DNA from 3 places in the Agrobacterium sp. 5Ca39 genome. Region 3 is predicted to be linked to each of the others. Evidence: riboswitches for the same ligand, from Rfam matches in the RefSeq annotation. Region 3 holds a riboswitch; each other region holds the start of a gene.

Evidence for each region. A riboswitch is a leader RNA that binds a small molecule or an ion and turns the genes downstream of it on or off. The one in region 3 is predicted to bind thiamine pyrophosphate.
Region 1: it holds a riboswitch for thiamine pyrophosphate, as region 3 does, so the genes downstream of both, ACZ47E_RS17095 (ABC transporter permease) here and thiB (thiamine ABC transporter substrate binding subunit) in region 3, are expected to answer to the same signal.
Region 2: it holds a riboswitch for thiamine pyrophosphate, as region 3 does, so the genes downstream of both, thiC (phosphomethylpyrimidine synthase ThiC) here and thiB (thiamine ABC transporter substrate binding subunit) in region 3, are expected to answer to the same signal.

Annotation. Positions count from the first base shown of each region.
Region 1 covers NZ_AP026437.1:723,439-727,541, forward strand. The annotation lists gene ACZ47E_RS17090 (ABC transporter substrate-binding protein) at 1-924, opposite strand, end outside; gene ACZ47E_RS17095 (ABC transporter permease) at 921-1,706, opposite strand; TPP riboswitch at 1,835-1,937, opposite strand; gene ACZ47E_RS17100 (alpha-glucosidase) at 1,974-3,965, opposite strand; gene ACZ47E_RS17105 (carbohydrate ABC transporter permease) at 3,977-4,103, opposite strand, start outside.
Region 2 covers NZ_AP026436.1:2,195,641-2,199,743, reverse strand. The annotation lists gene ACZ47E_RS10935 (acyl-CoA dehydrogenase family protein) at 1-867, opposite strand, end outside; gene ACZ47E_RS10930 (acyl carrier protein) at 867-1,118, opposite strand; TPP riboswitch at 1,301-1,412, shown strand; gene thiC (phosphomethylpyrimidine synthase ThiC) at 1,507-3,330, shown strand; partial or broken gene thiO (glycine oxidase ThiO) at 3,332-4,103, shown strand, end outside.
Region 3 covers NZ_AP026436.1:2,352,024-2,356,126, forward strand. The annotation lists gene thiP (thiamine/thiamine pyrophosphate ABC transporter permease ThiP) at 1-1,308, opposite strand, end outside; gene thiB (thiamine ABC transporter substrate binding subunit) at 1,328-2,341, opposite strand; TPP riboswitch at 2,379-2,489, opposite strand; gene ACZ47E_RS11635 (VOC family protein) at 2,535-2,927, opposite strand; gene ACZ47E_RS11640 (ABC-F family ATP-binding cassette domain-containing protein) at 3,016-4,103, opposite strand, start outside.

The DNA.
Region 1 (4,103 bases), on a different replicon from region 3:
TTCGTCCGCCGCCGGCGCCTGCTTGATGAGCTGCATTTCCTGCATGAAGGCGCCAAAACGCGCATAGCGGGCGCGGTCGAGTGCGGCAGGGCGCTTGGCAAAACGCGGCACTGTGTCGAAGAAAGCCTGCTTATTCAGTGCGTCATCGAGATTGGGATAGGCCTTGATGAAAAGCTGCCAGGATTCCTGCGGGTGATTGGTGATGAAAATAGCGGCCTGTTCCACGGCGGAGAGGAAACGCGGCAGGCGGCTGTCTGTTGCGAGATCGCGATGGGTGACGAAGATCAGCTCGTCATAGGCCGGAACACCATGTTCCTCGGGAAAGAAGGATCGGCCTTCGTGGCCCTCGAGCTTCATCTGCGTCAGTTCGAAATTGCGGAAACCGCCGAGCGTGGCGTCCACCTTGCCGGCGATGAGCGATGGCGACAGGGAGAAATTGACGTTGATGAGTTCCACATCGTCTTTCGTCAGACCGTCCTTTTCCAGCATGCGCTTCAACATGGCATCCTCGAAGCCGGATACGGAAAAACCGACTTTCCTGCCCTTCAGGTCCTTCAGGCTTTTGATCGGTCCGTCAGCCAGCACGGTGACGGTGTTTAGCGGCGTTTCGACCAGTGTGCCGAAACGGACGAGCGGCAGGCCGGCATCGTGGTCGAGATAGAGGTTGGGCTGGTAGTGCACGCCGATATCGGCCTGTTTTGCCGAAACGAGGCGCGGAACGGCGGAAGGATCTGCCGGAGGAACAAGTTCAACTTCGAGCCCCGCATCCGCAAAAAGGCCCCGCTCTTTCGCGATGACCATCGGCGCATGGTCGGGGTTCACGAACCATTCCAGCAATACCGTAAGCCTGTCGGCCGCCTGTGACTGAACGGGGGCAAATATGCTTGTCGCCGCGACGACGAAAGAAAGAAGAGTTCGCTTCATGATGCTGAAAGTCTCCGTAAATACCCGAAAGGAATGGTGTGTTCTGTTTCCCTGGCCCAGGGCGCCAGATGGGCGGTGGCGCGATCCACCGCCAGTCGCAGCAGCACCGCCATGATGGCGAGTATCGCCATGGCGGCGAACATCGTGTCGGTCTGCATGCGGGCGTTTGACTGGATCATCACGAATCCAAGCCCTGCCGATGCGCCAACCCATTCGCCAATGACAGCGCCCAGCGGTGCGAGGGGTGCGGCCACCCGCAGCCCGGAGATAAGCGAAGGCAGTGCCAGTGGCACGCGCAACCGGGTGAGAACCTGCCAGTGGCTTGCCTGCGTCAGCGAGGCGGCATCGAGAATGGCGCGATCCGTCCGGTTGAGGCCATCGGTGAAGGAGGAGGCGACGGGAAAGAAGATGATGATCGCTGTCATCACCGCTTTCGAGGCCATGCCGAAGCCGAACCAGAGGACGAGGATGGGCGCCAGCACGAAGACCGGAAAGGCCTGCAAAACCAGAACCATCGGCCAGACGAGGCGACCGAGACGGGGGATTGCCGCGATGGAGAAAGCCACGAGAATACCGACCAGGACGCCGGCCGTCAGTCCAACGGCCATTTCGAGAAATGTAACCATGGCCTGCCCCAACAGGAAACCGGGGTGGCGCAGGAAGGCCGCGGCGACATCGGCCGGCGCCGGCAGGATATAACGGGGTGGGGAGAACAGCCATGTGCCTGCCTGCCAGAGAACAAGCAGGAGACCGACACCGTTCAACGCATGGGCGGCACGCATGAGCCGAACCTCAGACGCAGACGCACCGGGTGCGACGGACAAAAACTTTCAGCATCATCATTCGGTCTCCACACGTGACAATCGCGGAGATCAGGACAAAGCGGAGAAGAGAAAGGGCAGCGCCTCAAAGGCGCGACAGTTTCCGTTCCTACGCCGGCATGATCCGGATCAGGTTCAAGGGTCCGGCTCAACGCCATCTCAGCACCGTCTGGTGCTCCCCTCGGAATGGGTCGGAAACTGTCGTTTTTTTAGCTGGCTGTCAACGGCTCAGATGGTGCGGAGCTGTTCAAACAGGGTGACGTTGCCACTATCGGCGCGGTAGAAAACCGCGGGCCGGCCGAGTGGTGCTTCCACGGTAACCTCGTTTCCACCGCGATGATGCACGCCGCTCCACAGATGTACCCACTGGCCATCGCCCGGAAGATAGAGAGTGCGTTGCGCTTCTCCCGCTTTCCAGACAGGGGCCACCAGCATGTCGGGGCCATAGAGATAGCTGTCCTGAATGGCGTAAGTCTGCCGGTCATTCTCGTAATGCAGGAAAAGCGGGCGTTGCACCGGAAGCCCCGTCCTGGCCGCTTCGGCGGAGAGCGATTTCAGATAGGGGGCAAGCGCGACATAGACTGTCGTCATGCGGGCGAAATGGGCGAGAACCGCTTCATCCTGATCGATCTGCAGATTGTCACGCGGGCGGTTGCCCTCATGGGTGCGCATGACAGGCGTGAAGGCGGCCATCTCCGTCCAGCGCATGATGAGTTCCGCGGTGCGGACATTGCCGAACAGGCTGGTGTAACCGCCGATGTCGGAATGGTGATAGGCATTGCCCATGAGGCCGGATGAAAGCGCGCCGCAAATGACGGTGACAAGCCCATCATGACGGGAGAAGTCGACCGACTGGTCACCGCCCCAGATGAGGGGGCAATGGGCCTGCACTCCGGTGAAGCCTGCGCGCATGAAGAACAGCGTTTCGCCGGTCTTGTCGCGGCTTTCGACGGCTTTTGCATTGACCTCGGCCCACAGGGTGGGCCATGCATTGTGCATCAGCTTAGCGTCGACACCGTTGAAGAGCGTTATATCGATCGGAAGATATTCGCCGAAATCAGCCATCCACCCGGAAAGGCCGAAATCCAGCATGTTCTTGCCGATGATTTCTTCGGCAAACCAGTCGGCGGCAGCCGGATTGGTGAAATCGACCACGCCGCAATCGAACTCGCCGAAATCCACCAGCGCCGTTTTCCCTTCCGCATCCGTTGCGAAATAACCGGCCTGTTCGGCCACCGGGAAAAGCGGGCCGTCAACGCAGAGATAGGGGTTCACGTACCCCAGAAAACGGATACCCTGATCGGCAAGCTCGGCGATCTTCTGGCGCAGATGCGGATAACGGGTTTCGTTCGCCTGCCAGTCCCAGAACAGGCGTGCGCCGAAGGATGTCTGGCGAAGCCCCACCCAGTCCTCACACCACAGGCCCGACACCTGCGTTCCTGCTGCGCGGATTTTCTCCAGCCGCGCAAACGAATTGACGCCATCCTTTAATCCAATGATCGCGCCATTATATATCCATTCCGGCATTTGCGGCTGCCGTCCAAACCGTAGGGACAGCGCGGAGACGATATCGGTGAAACTGTCGCCGGCCAAAAATTCGATCTTCTCCGGGATGGCCCAGATTTCGATCTCGTGGAAATCGCCATTGCGGAAATCGAAGACCGAATAGGCGCTCGTTTCCACATGCAGCGCGTATCTACGCGACGAGAGATAGGTCGGCTGCGGATAGTTGGTGTTGTAATAATCACCGCCTGCCTTGCCGTTGACGTCAGACTTGAAGGTGATTTCGGTGGTCTTGTCGCGGCCAACGCCGGGCTCGGAGGTCCAGAGCGGAAAGCGCCGGCCGCGCATGTCGAAATAGGACATCTGCTCGCCGCCGCCCCAGACATGCTCGTCCGTTTCCGCAAAGACGCGCAGCCAGAGACGGTTGATGGTCTTGTCCAGCGCTGTCAGCAGGATGGCATTGCTTTCGAGTGTCAGGCGAAGGCGAGGGGTCTGTCCCGGTGCGGAGGAAAGCGTGACGCTGTCGCCGCTCACCTCGGCGTGGCGCAGGGCGGTTCGTTCGATGACGTAGTCTTCGATATCGAAATTGCCGCGATACATATCCATCCGCTCTTTGCCGAAACCGGCGAATAGGGCCGGCTCGTCGGGCGAATGGGAAAGGATGGTGCGGTTACCGATCGCAAGCGTAAATCCATCGTGGGTCTTTTCGAAATGCATGACTTAACCTTTTAGCCCTTGAGACCACCGGCGGTGAGGCCAGAGACAACCCGTTCCTGGAAGATGACGATGAGGATCGCGACCGGCACGATACCGACCACCAACGCTGCCGAAATGACCGGCCAGGGGAAAGCGAAC
Region 2 (4,103 bases), 160 kb from region 3:
CACCTGCAGCTTGGTGGAAACCTCGGCAAGGCGGATCGCGCCGGGAGGAGCCGTTCCGGGCGACTTGCGGGCCGCAGCTCTGACAAAAGATTGGGCGCGCAGCACCGCATCCGACGCGATACCATACCAGACGGCGCTCCACAGCAGATGCGAGCTTGCAAGCATGGATTGTGCAGCGATTTCTGCGAAAGGCTTTGGGAAAATCTGCGCCGCCGGCGCTTCGCCGCGGAACAGGAAGCCGTCCGAACAGGTGCCACGCATGCCGAGCGTATCCCAAACATGGGTCTTCTCAAGCGTATACTGGTTTTTCAGGAAGACGGTCATCACCTGATCGGCGGGCGCGGCATCCTTGTGGGCGCGCGACGTAATCAGGATCGCATCGGCGTTGCTGCCATAAGAAATAACCGTGGCGTCCTTCTCCAGCCGGCAGCTATCACCTTCGACTTCGATTGCGCAGATGGAGTTACGCAGATTTCCGCCGATGCCGCCTTCGGTGGTGGCGGAACCGAGCAGAAGCTGTTCGCCGGCGACGCGGCGCATGAAGTCGGCGTGCCATGCGCTCGCCTCTCCATGTTCCACAAGGCTCGACAGTTTGATGTGGTGCATGGCGAAAATCATCGCCGTTGCCGAACAGGCCTGCCCAAGCCGGGCGCAGATATCGGCGATTTCCTGAAGGGAGGCGCCTTCGCCGCCCAGCAGTGAAGGGACCTGTATGCCGAGCAGACGTTCCTGCCTCAATGCATCAACGGCTTCCTGCGGAAAGCGGCCGGTGACATCCACCTCGTCCGCATATTTGGCGGCAATTGCCGCGACACGGCCCGCGCGCGCGGACAGCGTTTCATCCTGCGGCGCGACGGTGACGTTCATCAGGCTGCCTCTTTACCATCGAGAATGAGTTTAACAGTGTCTTCAATGGCCTTGATGCTGGCGAAAGACTTGCGGTTCAGCAGATTGTCCGGGAATTCGATATCGAATGCTTCTTCGATGCCGAGCATCAATTGCACCGATGCAAAGGAAGAAAGGCCCGCCGCGTAAAGATCGGCTTCATCTGCAATCGTATCGACGGGGGTTGGAAGCTGGCCGAATTTTGCCAGTATTTCACGTATAGTCGCATTCATTCCGACGTATCTCCCATGAATTTCACATCAGGATGGTTTGTGCTTATGGTTACGTTGCAAACGATAATATTCGCCTAAACCGTTAGGTTAATTACAACTAACGGCAGCATGCGCCATTCCCGCACCTTTGCCAAGCATGGATCGCCGGTCTTGACAAAAGCCTGAGGGTGTTTTTTGCTGGGGCCATTCACCAGGGGTGTCCCGTCAAGGGGCTGAGATTCTGCTTTCATGCGCAGTGACCCGTTGAACCTGATCCAGTTCATACTGGCGTAGGGACGGTGCAAAGACCTGATGTCGGGCGGCGCATGGCGCCGCGTTTCGGCACACAGGTATTTTCCATCATTCCGGCTCGAACTGGGTCTCCACTGTTAAACTTTGGAGCCTCAAGATGAATATCGCTGCCAAGACTATACCGCTCGTCGTTACAACCGGCCCGCATGCCGCCTCCACGAAAATCCATAAGCCGGGCGTTTTGCATCCGCATATCCGCGTACCGATGCGCGAGATCGCAGTGCACCCGACGGCGGGCGAGCCGCCGGTCACGGTTTATGATTCCTCAGGTCCCTATACCGACCCCAACCATCCGGTCCTGATCGAAAAGGGTCTGCCGCGTCTGCGTCATGACTGGATCGTCGCGCGCGGTGATGTCGAGGCTTACGAGGGTCGGCACGTCAAGCCGGAGGATAACGGTTTTGCCACAGGCGAACGCCTGACGCCTGAATTTGGTGTACGTCATCAGCCGCTGAAAGCGACGGCGGGCAAGGCGGTGACGCAACTTGCCTATGCGCGGGCGGGCATTATCACGCCCGAAATGGAATTCATCGCCATTCGCGAAAATCTCGGGCGCGAGGCAGCGAAGGAGAAGCTCGCGCGTGACGGTGAGAGTTTCGGCGCGCATATTCCTGATTACGTCACGGCGGAATTTGTGCGTCAGGAAGTGGCGTCGGGCCGCGCCATTATTCCAGCCAATATCAACCATCCGGAACTTGAGCCGATGATCATCGGCCGCAATTTTCTCGTCAAGATCAATGCCAATATCGGCAATTCCGCCGTCACCTCCTCAATGGCGGAAGAGGTTGAGAAGATGGTCTGGGCCATCCGCTGGGGTGCGGATACGGTCATGGACCTTTCGACCGGCCGCAACATCCACAATATCCGCGAATGGATCATCCGTAATTCGCCGGTTCCGATCGGAACCGTGCCGCTTTATCAGGCGCTGGAGAAGGTGAACGGCATTGCCGAAGACCTCAATTGGGAAGTGTTCCGCGATACGCTGATCGAGCAGGCGGAGCAGGGTGTGGATTATTTCACCATCCATGCCGGCGTCAGGCTGCATTACATACCGCTCACCGTCAACCGCGTCACCGGCATCGTCTCACGCGGCGGCTCGATCATGGCCAAGTGGTGTCTTCATCACCACAAGGAAAGTTTCCTCTATGAGCATTTCGACGAGATTTGCGACATCTGCCGTGCTTACGATGTCTCCTTCTCGCTGGGCGATGGCCTGCGTCCCGGCTCGATCGCTGACGCCAATGATGCGGCGCAGTTTGCGGAGTTAGAAACGCTGGGTGAGTTGACGCAGATCGCTTGGGCAAAGGATTGCCAGGTGATGATCGAAGGCCCCGGCCACGTGCCGATGCACAAGATCAAGGAGAATATGGACAAGCAGTTGAAGACCTGCGGCGAAGCGCCCTTCTATACGCTTGGGCCGCTGACCACGGACATTGCGCCCGGTTACGACCACATCACGTCCGGCATTGGTGCTGCAATGATCGGCTGGTTCGGGACCGCCATGCTCTGCTACGTTACGCCGAAGGAACACCTCGGTCTGCCGGATCGTAATGACGTGAAGGTGGGTGTCATTACCTACAAGATCGCCGCTCACGCCGCCGATCTTGCCAAGGGTCATCCGGCCGCACAGGTGCGGGACGATGCGCTGTCGCGTGCAAGGTTCGAGTTCCGCTGGGAGGATCAGTTTAACCTGTCGCTCGATCCCGATACGGCTCGGTCCTTCCATGACGAGACGCTGCCGAAGGAGGCGCACAAGGTTGCGCATTTCTGCTCCATGTGCGGACCGAAATTCTGCTCGATGCGGATTTCCCACGATATCCGCGCCGAGGCGCAGAAGGAGGGGCTTGAGGCCATGGCCGCGCGCTTCAAGGAAGGCGGTGAGCTTTACATGCCGCTTCCGACGCCTGCGAATGCCGAATAAAATGCACGTCCTTGTCAAGGGAACGGGGGTCGCCGGTTTGACGGCGGCCTTCGAACTGGCGCGGAGGGGCGTTGTTGTCGAGGTGTCGGAGCGCAATGCCGAGCCTTCTCGTGGAGCGTCGTTTTATGCCGGCGGCATGCTGGCTCCCTGGTGTGAGCGCGAAAATGCGGAGGAAGCGGTCCTGACGCTTGGCAAGGTGGCGCTTGACTGGTGGGACGAGGCAACTCCCGGCCTTGTGGTTCGCAATGGCACGCTGGTCGTCGCGCCAGCACGCGACAAGGCAGAGCTCACGCGTTTCGCATCGCGGACCAGCGGTTATCGCTGGGTGGATGAGGGCGAGATCGCCGCTCTGGAGCCCGATCTTGCGGGTCGCTTCCGCTCCGGGCTCTATTTCCCGGGCGAGGGGCATCTCGATCCGCGTCTCGCGCTGAAATCGCTGCATGAGCGGCTTTCTATCATGGGTGTGCGGTTCCACATGGGCATCCCTGTCGATGAACGATTGTTCGACCGGGCGGTGGACTGCACCGGAGCTGCGGCAGTGGGAGAAATTTCCAACCTACGCGGCGTGCGTGGAGAGATGCTCTACCTCGCTACGTCGGAGCTATCCCTCTCCCGTCCCGTCCGGCTGTTGCATCCGCGCATTCCGCTTTACATCGTCCCGCGCGAGTCTGGCCGCTTCATGGTGGGCGCGACGATGATCGAGACGGAGGATGCCGGGGCCATTTCCGTCCGTTCGATGATGGAGTTCCTGAATGCCGCCTATGCCGTGCATC
Region 3 (4,103 bases):
AAAATGACTGGTGACGGCCGGCTCCAGCACCCGCATGGCAAGCGGCAGGGCCATCAGCATGTTGATGAGCGCCACGAGAACCGGGGCATAAACAGCGACGTCACCGAAAGGCCGCAAGAGAAGGAACCATCCGCTTCCGAGCACCACGGGCGGAACCAGCAGAACCAGAGACGATCCCGCGCCGAGAACGCTGGACAAGAGGTGAAGAGGCCGCGCGGCCCGCCGTTTCGCGCTGACCGCCTGACGTGCGCGGATGATCGCCATGCTGACGATGATCACGAAAATTGCCGAGAACGCGGCAATCCCAAGACTTGTCGTCGCCGCGCGCAGGAAGACCGGTGCTGTGATGAGGCGCGGCAGGTCTGCCTGGACCCCCGAGAAGACAATGGCGACCAGCGGCAGTCCGATCAACAGCACCGCGGAAACGATGATTAGACCATCCCACAGGCGGGCCGCCGCCCGGCCCGCATCGAAACGGCGCACAGGCCGGCCAAGTGAAGCGATTTCCGCTTCCGGCGACGGCAGGAAGGCCAGAAGGCCGAGCAGGGCCGCGGTGAGGACGATCTGCAGAACCGAGAGCGCGATCGCCCGCTGCGGATCGAAATCGAACCGCAGCGCCTGGTATATAGCGACCTCCAGGGTGGTCGCCGCCGGCCCGCCGCCCAGAAGGAGCACGAGCGTAAAACTGGTGGCGCAAAGCATGAAGATGAGGCCGGCGATACCCGGAACAAGCCGGGACACGGCCGGCCATTCGACAAAACGGAAAACCGAGATCGGCCCCATGCCGAGGCTCGCCGCCATGCGCCAATATTCGCCCGGAATACGCTCCAGCCCGGCCAGCAACAACCGGACGGAAAGCGGCAGATTGAAAAACACATGAGCAATGAGGATGCCGGAAAGACCGTAAATGCTGAAAGGTTCTTCCGCGCCGGCGAAAACAAGAAGCGTATTCAAGACACCCTGCCTCCCCCAGATGGTAATGATACCGAAGGCGCCGACGATCACCGGCAGCCCCATCGGCACTGCCATCAACCGGATGATCCAGATCCTTCCCGGAAACTCCCGCTGCCGGGAGAGTGCCAAGGCCACGGGAAGACCAAGAATGATGGAAAGAAGGGTGGAGAGCGTCGCCTGATAAACCGTGAAGCGCAGAATACGCAATGTATAAGGGTCCAAAATGCCGGAAGCGGATGCACCCGCATCAAAGGACAGAAGCGCAAACACGGCGAGCGCCATGAACAGGAAAACGGCGGCAAAAGCCGCCGTCCCGAAAATGATTGACCGCCGGTAATCGCGACGCAGCATCATGCGTGGACGCGCCTCTTCTTCAATTCATGCTCATGGCCGTCAGCCATTCGTCTATCCATGCCTTGCGGTTTTTCGCGACCTCTTCCGGCTGCATCAGGAAAGTCTTCTGCGGCACGACGAGCCTGGAAAAGGCCTCCGGCAGGGGGGCGGAGGTTGCCGCAACTGGCATCATCCAGTTGTTTTCGGGAATGGTATCCTGAAAACCGGAGGTGAGGGTGAATGCGAGAAACTGCTTTGCAAGATCCTTGTGCGGCGCGTTTTTGAGAAGGCCTGACACTTCGATCTGGATGTAATGTCCTTCGGAGAAAGCTGCGGCCTGATAACGATCCGTCTTTTCGGCGACCATATGATAGGCGGGCGAAGTCGTGTAGGACAGCACCATCGGCACCTCCCCCTTGGTGAAGAGCCCGTAGGACTCCGACCAGCCCGGCGTAACGGTAAGGATCCGCTTCCTGAGCTTTGCCCAGGCTTCCGGCGCCTGGTCGCCATAAACCGATTTCACCCACAGAAGCAGCCCCAGTCCCGGCGTCGAGGTGCGCGGGTCCTGAATGGCTATCTTCTGGGCGGGGTCGCCTTCCACGAGTTCTTTGAGGCTCGTTGGTGGGCTTTTCAGCGTCTGGGTGTCATAGACGATAGCGAAATGGCCGTAATCATAGGGAACGAACACATCGTCCTCATAGCCGCCGGGTACCTTGGCCGCTGATGCATCAACGCCGCTGACATCGAAAAGGCCGGTCTGTTTCGCCTCCGCGACCAGATTTGTATCAAGTCCCACGACGACATCCGCCTTGGACCCCGGACCTTCCAATTTCAGCCGGTTGAGAAGCGCCACGCCGTCCGCCACGCCGACAAAATTGACGGTGCAAGCGCACACCTTCTCGAAAGCTTCCTTTATTTTGGGACCGGGCCCCCATTCAGAAACAAAGCTCTCATAGGTGTAGACCGTCAGTTCCGGTTTTTCCTGCGCAACTGCGAAGCCGGGCAGAAGCATGGAAACGGCAATAATGGAATTTACAAAAATACGACGGCGCACGAATATCTCCTCAAAACGAGGAGGGAAATAGCCGCCTGCATGAAAGCCGTCTAATCCCTCCGCCGGTATGAACCGGATCAGGTTCTTCGGGTTGGCAAGCCTCTCAGCCTTTTGCGCCCAAGCGCGAAAGACACCCCGTTAGATCAAGATAATGGTGTAGTCCCGCAGACCCGTCTTGGCAAGATGGCTGCCATCAACCCTGCTGCGCCATGTGCACCAGTTCCCAGACGTGGCCGTCGGGATCCTGAAAACTGCCTGCATACATGAATCCGTGATCCTGAACGGGTTTCCAGTGGCTGCCGCCTGACGCGAGCGCTGCCTCGATCATACGGTCGATTTCCTCCCGGCTTCCGGCGGAAAGACAGGTCAGTACCTCGGTACTCCGCTTGGCGTCGGCGATGTCGCCGTTGATGAAATCACGGAAACGCTCTTCCTGAAGGAGCATGACGAAGATGTTCTCCTCGACAATCATGCAGAGCGTGCGGTCATCGGAATATTCCGGATTGAAGGTGAAACCCAGTGTCGTGAAGAAGGCTCTCGATGTCTCGATATTCTTGACGGGCAGGTTGACGAAGATCATGCGCATGGTGTTGAACTCCTCCGAACCGGGACAGCAAACGGCATTTCCGCGGTCCTGTCAAAGGCGGATGGCGGGGCGGCCGGAAAGATCGTCCTCAGCCTTCCAGTTCCTCGCGCAGCATCTCCAGCTCCAGCCACTCCTCTTCCATGGCCTCAAGTTTTTCGCGCAGCTTTTCCATTTCCTGCGCCAGCTTGTTGAAGGCCGCCTGATCCTTGGCGAAGAGTTCCGGGTCGGCCATGCGCTGCTCGCGTTTTGCAATCTCTTCCTGCGCCTTCTCCATCTCCTTGGGGAGATTTTCGAGGGCGAATTTCTGCTTGAACGAAAGCTTGGCCTTGGCCTTTCCAGGCTCCTGCGAAGACGGGGCTGAAGGTGCGGCTTTCGCCTTTTCCTGTCTCTCAGCTTTTCGTTTCTCTTCCGCAGCTCCCTTGCGCTGCGCCATCATATCCGAATAGCCACCGGCATATTCGATCCAGCGTCCGTCCGGTTGATCGGGATTGGCCGGCGCGATGGTGGAGGTGACCGTACGGTCAAGAAAATCACGGTCGTGGCTGACAAGGATGACCGTGCCGGAAAAACCGGCCACGATCTCCTGCAACAGATCCAGCGTTTCGATATCGAGATCGTTGGTCGGTTCGTCGAGAATCAGAAGATTGGTCGGCCGGGCGAGAATACGCGCCAGAATGAGCCTTGCACGCTCGCCGCCGGAAAGGTTGCGGATGGGTGTGCGGGCCTGTTCCGGCTGGAACAGAAAGTCCTTCATATAACCCGTGACATGCTTCACCTCGCCATTGACGAGAAGATTGTCGCCCCGGCCGTCGGTCAAATAATGTGCGAGCGTATCGTTGGGATTGAGCTCCTCGCGCTTCTGGTCAAGCGTTGCGATCTCGAGATTGGTGCCGAGCTTGACCCAGCCGCTGTCTGGTTCAAGCTGGCCGGTGAGCATCTTCAGCAACGTTGTCTTGCCCGCGCCATTCGGTCCGACGAGACCGATGCAATCGCCGCGATGCACCCGCAGTGAGAACGGCGCGACAATCATGCGCTCACCGTAAGCCTTGGTGATAGCCTCCGCCTCGATGACCAGCTTGCCGGACTCCCGGCCTTCCGTGACGGTCGCCTGTACAGTCCCCTGCGGCCCCTTGTGCCCACGATATTCCGCCCGCATGGCCTGAAGCTCACCGACAC